DNA from 3 places in the Streptomyces sp. NPDC005805 genome. Region 1 is predicted to be linked to each of the others. Evidence: riboswitches for the same ligand, from Rfam matches in the RefSeq annotation. Region 1 holds a riboswitch; each other region holds the start of a gene.

Evidence for each region. Region 1 has a riboswitch for cyclic di-AMP ahead of ABZ457_RS12825 (LysM peptidoglycan-binding domain-containing protein). Riboswitches for the same ligand answer to the same signal wherever they lie in the genome.
Region 2: another riboswitch for cyclic di-AMP. It lies ahead of ABZ457_RS22275 (M23 family metallopeptidase); the one in region 1 lies ahead of ABZ457_RS12825 (LysM peptidoglycan-binding domain-containing protein).
Region 3: another riboswitch for cyclic di-AMP. It lies ahead of ABZ457_RS23325 (LysM peptidoglycan-binding domain-containing M23 family metallopeptidase); the one in region 1 lies ahead of ABZ457_RS12825 (LysM peptidoglycan-binding domain-containing protein).

What each region holds. Positions count from the first base shown of each region.
Region 1 covers NZ_JBEXXN010000018.1:20,337-22,525, reverse strand. Annotated here, with positions in the region: gene ABZ457_RS12830 (ABC transporter permease) at 1-12, opposite strand, end outside; gene ABZ457_RS12825 (LysM peptidoglycan-binding domain-containing protein) at 211-981, opposite strand; cyclic di-AMP (ydaO/yuaA leader) riboswitch at 986-1,186, opposite strand; gene ABZ457_RS12820 (pyridoxamine 5'-phosphate oxidase family protein) at 1,515-2,189, opposite strand, start outside.
Region 2 covers NZ_JBEXXN010000044.1:37,008-39,196, reverse strand. Annotated here, with positions in the region: gene ABZ457_RS22280 (PrsW family intramembrane metalloprotease) at 1-167, shown strand, start outside; gene ABZ457_RS22275 (M23 family metallopeptidase) at 358-1,413, opposite strand; cyclic di-AMP (ydaO/yuaA leader) riboswitch at 1,425-1,580, opposite strand; gene ABZ457_RS22270 (PP2C family protein-serine/threonine phosphatase) at 1,795-2,189, opposite strand, start outside.
Region 3 covers NZ_JBEXXN010000049.1:3,122-5,310, reverse strand. Annotated here, with positions in the region: gene ABZ457_RS23330 (SGNH/GDSL hydrolase family protein) at 1-222, opposite strand, end outside; gene ABZ457_RS23325 (LysM peptidoglycan-binding domain-containing M23 family metallopeptidase) at 425-1,390, opposite strand; cyclic di-AMP (ydaO/yuaA leader) riboswitch at 1,395-1,552, opposite strand; gene ABZ457_RS23320 (tyrosine-protein phosphatase) at 2,044-2,189, shown strand, end outside.

The DNA.
Region 1 (2,189 bases):
TGGCGCCGTCATCTGTCCATTGCAGCGCGGGCGGAGGACCGCCGCGCGGACTGGTGCGCTGTCCGGGGGCGGCGGGCGCGGACGCCTTTACCGGGGGAATGCGCGGACGCCGGGTGGCCGGACCGTGCGGTGACGGTCCGGGCGCCCGGCGTCCGTTGGCTTCTGCAATGGGATGTACGGCGGTCGAATCCGTGGATTCGGCCTTTCCGGTCAGTAGGGACCGTTGACGTTGTCGATCGAACCGTAGCGGTCGGCGGCGTAGTTGCAGGCGGCCGTGATGTTGGCGACGGGGTCGTAGCTGTCCGTCGAGGTGCCCGGGACGTGGTACGCCTGGAAGGTCGGGTCGATCACCTGGAGAAGGCCCTTGGAAGGCGTTCCCTTGGCGGCGTTGGAGTCCCAGTTGTTGATCGCCAGCGGGTTTCCGGAGGACTCCCGCATGATGTTGCGGTAGATGCCGTCGTAGCTGCCCGGAATTCCGTGCTGGGCCATGATGTCCAGCGATTCCTTGATCCAGCCGTCGAGGTCGTCCGAGTACGTCTTCGGGGCGGCCTCGGCCTGCTGCGCGACCGGGGCGGTGCGCTTCTCGGAGCGGTCGGCGCGCTCGGCGGCGGGCTTGGCGGGGGCCTTGGCCTTGGTGGCGGCCTTGCCGCCGACGGTCAGCTCCAGGCCGGGGTGGATCAGGGACGGGTTGGCGCCGACGGCCCGGCGGTTGTCCTGGTAGAGCTTCTGCCAGCCGCCTTCCAGGGAGTGCGCGGCGGCGATCGCGGACAGCGAGTCGCCGGCGACCACGGAGTAGGTGGCGGGCGCCTTCTTCGCGGGGGCGGCGGCCGCGGCGGCCGGGAGCTCCGCGGCGGGGGCGGCGGTGGCGGTGGCCGCGCCGAGGACCGGGAGGGCGAGGGCGGCGGTGCCGGTGCCGGCGGCGACGAGGTGGCGGGCCAGGCGGCTGGTCCTGGGGCGGCGGTGCTTGCCGTGTGCAGGCATGACGAGTTCCTCTCCGTCGCCTGCGAGGTGAGCTGTCGGGTTCGGGCTGGAGCTGCCCGGCCGCGCTGGGCGCGGCTTCACCCCGAGCCGTCCCGGTATCCCGTGTGGATTCCGGTCCGGCGACTTACCTGGTTCCCCCGCTCCTGCCGTTACGGGTGATGTGATCGGGTATCCGGACAGTGGCAGGATTCGGCGTTCCATCCGGAATGCCGCGACCGTAGGCGAGACGCTCGCCCGGGAACAAGCCTGGAATTCACAACCACAATGTCCGCGATCTCAAAGGGCGGGTAAATGATGTTGCGCATTCCCCGACGGGGCATCAGTTCGCTTGCACGGAAAGCCCTCTGGGGGTGCGCGGTGAACAACGGCGGAGTGGGCGCGTGACCGATGTCACGGAACCGATCACAAAGAACGCCAGATATCCCATTGGGCATGTAAACGGACATTGCGCCGCATGAATGCACAGGTTCCCCCCTCCCGAGAGAGAGGGGGGAATATGGTGGGAATTTCATCAATGATGCCCGTTTTGCACGCTATGCGTTTCCGGGTGCCCCGCGGACCAGGATGCGCCGCCCGGTGACCCGCTCCGGCGCGACGGCGATCCACAGCTCCCGGTCGCCGCCCGCCCACGGAGCGCTGTACGCGAGTTCGTCGAGCCGGCGGACCGCGTCCCCGTCCGCCACCGTCCGCGCGTCGCCCACCACCAGCACGCTCCAGCCCTGGCTGAACGCCTCGTCGATGTGGTCCACCTCGAAGGCGACCTCCCCGCCGGCGGCCCGGCCGGGCAGGGCCCCGGGGGAGGTGCGGAAGGCGACCTCGCCCTCCGAGACCACGTAGTTCACCGGCAGGATCGCGGGCCCGTCCGGGGTGGTCACGGCGACCCGCCCGACGCCGTGGGTGCCGAGCAGATCCCAGCATTCCGGTGCGTCCAGCTCCACCAGCTCCGGGTGGTAGCCCGCCCGGCCCAGCCCCTCCGGCAGGTCGGCCCCGCTGCCGGTGAGCGCGGTGACCGTCGTCTCCAGGGCGTCCGCGAGCCGCAGCAGGAACCCCATACCCGGGGCCGCGGGGTTCTCCTCCAGGTACTGGATGTAGCCGGGGGCCGATCCGGCCCGGGTGGCGACCTCCTCGCGAGAGAGCCCCAGCTCCCGCCGCCGCGCCCCGACCCGGCGGCCGATGTCCCCGCCGAGTCGTCCCCGGCCTGCTCCGGA
Region 2 (2,189 bases), on a different contig from region 1:
CGGCGGGCCCGGACTTCGTCGAGCGCGAGCGGGAGCTGCTGCACCGCCTGTGGCTGCGGCGCGAGGTGGCGGCCCCGGCCCTCGCGTACGCGGCCCGGGCGACGGGCCGGACGGCGTACGTGCCGCCGCACCGGGACTACGACGGCTACAACCCGTACCGCACCTGACGGCCGCCGGGCGCCCCGACCGTCCGGGCACGCCCGCCGGACAGGCCCCGGGGCGGGCCCGGTCGCGTCCGGAGGTATTCCGGGCTCGGCTTGGACGCGCCGAGGGTGCGAAGAGAGGTCATGAGCCCACAAAGCCCCACCCGGAGCCGCCTATTGCACGGCGCTCCCGGGCGGGGCGTTGGACGTGGTGTCAGACGCTCAGGCCCTTGCCCTGCAGCCAGGCGAGGGGGTCGATCCCGGCGCCGCCGGGGGTGTGGACCTCCAGGTGCAGGTGCGGCCCGGTGACGTTGCCGGTCGCGCCGACGCGCCCGATGGTCTCGCCGGTGGTGACCTTCTGGCCCGCGCTCGCGGTCATCGAGGACAGGTGCGCGTACAGCACCTCGGTGCCGTCCTCCAGCTCCAGCAGGATGCGGTAGCCGTAGGAGCCGGACCAGCCGGCCGCCTTCACGGTACCGCCGTGCACGGCCTTCACCGGGGTGCCGGTGGGGGCGGCGAAGTCCAGGCCGGTGTGCTGCCCGGAGGACCACATGGCGCCGGACTGCCCGTAGGTGGAGGTGAGGGTGTACGAGGAGGTGGGGAGGGACCAGCTCGCGGCCAGCTTGGCGAGGCGCTCCGCCTCGGCCTTCGCCCGCGCGGCCTCCTCGGCCTTGCGCTTCTCCTCCGCGGCCTTCTTCTCGGCCTCGCTCTGCTGCTTCTTCGCCTCGGCGGCGGCCTGTTCGGCGGCCGCCTTCTCCGCGGCGGCCTTCGCCTCGGCGTCCGCCTCGGCACGCTGCTGCTCGGCCTGCTGGAGGATGCGGGCGCGCAGGGCCTCGCCCGCGTTGGCGCCCTGCTCGGCCCCGGCGACGGTGCCCGTGCCCGTGTCGGCGACCTGGGTCATCGCGGTGAGGGGCGCGTGGGCGGTGGCGGTGTCCGTCCCCGCGTCCTCGGAGATCAGCGAGCCGACGCCCGGCAGGGAATCCGCGTCGGGGAGGTTGTCCGTGACGACATCGGGAAGGGATATGGAGACGGCGGGCTTGTCCTGCGCGGTGGCCATGCCGCCCGCGCCGACGGCGGCGATGACACCGACGCCGAGGACGGTGGAGCTGCGCGCGAGACCGCCGCGCTGCTTGGCCACGCGGTGCCGGCCGCGAACCGGGCGGATGGACTCCTCGGTGGGGTTCCACTCCCCCGGCGAGCGCTCCGGGGCGTCGCCGCCGAATCGGGAGGAGACCGACGGAGCCTCGGGAGCAGGCATGTTGGACGCCACGAAGGCGTACTCCTTTCCTTCCTTCTCGCCTACCGGGTTAGCTGACGGGTTCGGAGCAGGAAGGTCTCCTACGGGCGCCTCGACCGCACAACTGCGCGGCAGAGATGCCCGATTCACCCCAATGAGTGGTTCCCCGGTTCCCTTGCGGAATTCGGCGCGTGCGCGCGGCGCCGCCACTGGCGGCGGCTGGGACGACCGCGCTGCGTTATCGAACGTTAATAGACGGCCGGGTCGGAATCCAAGCCGTTCCCACTGATCGTTAACGACTGTGGCCAGGACTTTCCGGGACAGAAGCAGCCGGAATCGGGCGAGTTGATCACGCTTCGGTCTCGGAAGATTTCTGACGCCACGTCATATGCCGTACGTGGTGGCACGGGACGGCTACGGACGGTACCGGCGCCGTACCCGTACGCCACGCCGGCCGCCGGTCGCCGCGATGGCGCCCTGCTCGCGGGGCGGGGCCACCACCGGCACCGTGCGGCGGCGCTCCGGCTGCCCGGCGGCCGGCCGGTTCACCGCGAGCAGCGCCATGTCGTCGCTCGACCCACCGCCCGTGTAGCGGCGCACATCGTCGACGAGGGCGTCCAGCAGATCGTCCGGCTCCGGGAAGATCGCGCCCCGCAGCCGCTCGACCGGGTCGTAGAAGACCCCGGAGCCGTCCCGCGCCTCGGAGAGACCGTCCGTGTAGAAGAGCAGCGTGGAGCCGGCGGGCAGCGGATAGGTCTCGGCCCGGTCGGGCCAGCCCGCCAGGTCCGCCATCCCCAGCGGCAGCGCCG
Region 3 (2,189 bases), on a different contig from region 1:
GTCCGCCACGATCTGGTCGAGCAGCTTGCCGCGCACGGCGAGGTTGGCGTAGCGGAAGGTGTGCTCCGGGGTGAGGTCGTCGAGGATGACCGCGAACCGGTCCGCCCAGCCGACGAAGGTCCCGTCGGGTCCGGGGTCGCCCACGCCCTCGGTGAAGCTGTCACCGATCGCTGCGTACGACCCGAATGCGCCACTGGTCTCTGTTCTCGAATCGTCTGCCACGGGAGCACATCCTTCCTGCCCGGATGTGACCTACGCGACCGTAAGGAGGGGTTGACGGGAGGTGATCTTTACCACCGGTCAAGTTTCCGCCAAGCCGGAATACGCGGAATCCCCCGCTCCGCCGCCGGACGGAACGGGGGACCACCACCGGGGCCGGAGTGCGCGGTCGACACCGCGCCGGGCCGGGAGGAGGGGTACCGCGTCAGAGGTTGACGCCGTTCTGGCGCAGGTACGCCAGCGGGTCGATGTCCGAGCCGTAGGACGGCCCGGTGCGGATCTCGAAGTGCAGGTGCGGGCCGGTGGAGTTGCCCGTGGAGCCGGAGAGGCCGATCTGCTGTCCGCCGGAGACCGACTGGCCGCCGGAGACGGAGAGCGAGGACAGGTGGGCGTACTGCGAGTAGGTGCCGTCCGCGTGGCGGATGACGACCTCGTTGCCGTAACTGCCGCTCCAGCCCGCCGACTCGACGGTGCCGGAGGCGACCGCCTTCACGGTGCTACCGGAGGCCGCGGCGAAGTCCACACCGGTGTGGTAGCCGCTGGACCACATGCCGCCGCTCTGGCGGTACGGGGTGGTGATCGAGGCGTCGACGGGCGCGCTGAAGCCGGACGCGGAGGTCTTGGCGGGGGCCGAGGACTTGGCGGGGGCCTCGGCCGGCTTCTCTGCCGGGGCGGCCGGGGCCTTCTCCTGCCGGGAGTCGTCGCGGGAGGCGCGCGGCTTGGACTCGGTCCGCACCTCGGGGTCGTTCTTCAGCTTCGACTTGCCGCCGATGGTGAGTTCGAGGCCCGGGTGGATCAGGGACGGGTCGGCGCCGATGGCGCGCCGGTTGTCGTCGAAGAGCTCCTGCCAGCCGCCGCGGACGTCGTGCTCGTCGGCGATCTTGGACAGGTAGTCGCCCGCGACCACGGTGTAGGTCTTCGGGGCCTTCTTGGCGGCGGCCTTCGCGGCAGCGGCGGCCTTCGCCGGCGCGGCCTGCTGCGCGGCGGCGGGTGCCTGCGCCGCGACGGCGGACTTGCCGGGCGCGGCCGCGGGGGCGGCGGCGGTCGCCGCTCCGGCGCTCGCGGCGCCGAACAGCGGAAGCGCGATGGCGGCGCCACCCGTGCCGGCGACGACGAAGCCGCGGCTCACGGGATTGGACTTGGGACGGCGGTGCTTACCCTTTCCGGGCATGACGCATTCCTCTCCGGCGCCTGCGAGGTGAGCTGTCGGGTTCGGGCTGGAGATGCCCGTTCGCACTGGTCGCGCGAATTCACCCCAAGCCGTCCGAATTGCTCCGGAATCGGCGTACTACCTGGGTCCCCCGCTCCTGCCACGCGGTGGTGGGTGCGAACTCCGGTCGGCGGCAGGATTAGGCGGTCCGTCCGGATTGAGCGTGACCGTAGGCGAGCCACCCCGGGGGAACAAGCCATGAATTCCCGGACGCAATCACCACACCCGCACCGGAGCCGGGCGGCCATCACCCTCCGTGGGCGACGGGCCGTCAACTCCCTTGTCCGGCACGGAATTGACCCGGCGGAAGCCAGTACACACCGTCACCAATATGATCCTGCTCACCAGCCGTTTCCCATTTACGGCGCTTACGGGGCACCCTCCAATCAATCTCCTAATTCGGACACAAGGCGCGAATGCAATTCCACTACCGCACTTGCCGCTCAAGATCGACCGGCTCGTCCGGCTTCGTCCCTCGCACCGGCCGTCCCGCCGCCCCCGCCCCGCCGCGTATGAAGGGCGTGTGAACCGGTGTCGTATCGTCGGGAGCGCGCCTCCGCCGGCGACCGCGCCGGTGGAGGGGACGGGCACCGCCGCCATTGATTGGAGTCCATGTGACGCAGCAGTTGCCGCAGGCACCCTCGGCCGGGCAGGACCCCGAGCCCGCACTCGCCGGAGTCCGCAACTTCCGCGACGTGGGCGGGCTGCCGACCACCGACGGCGGTCGGGTGCGGCACGGCAGGCTGTACCGCAGCGGCCA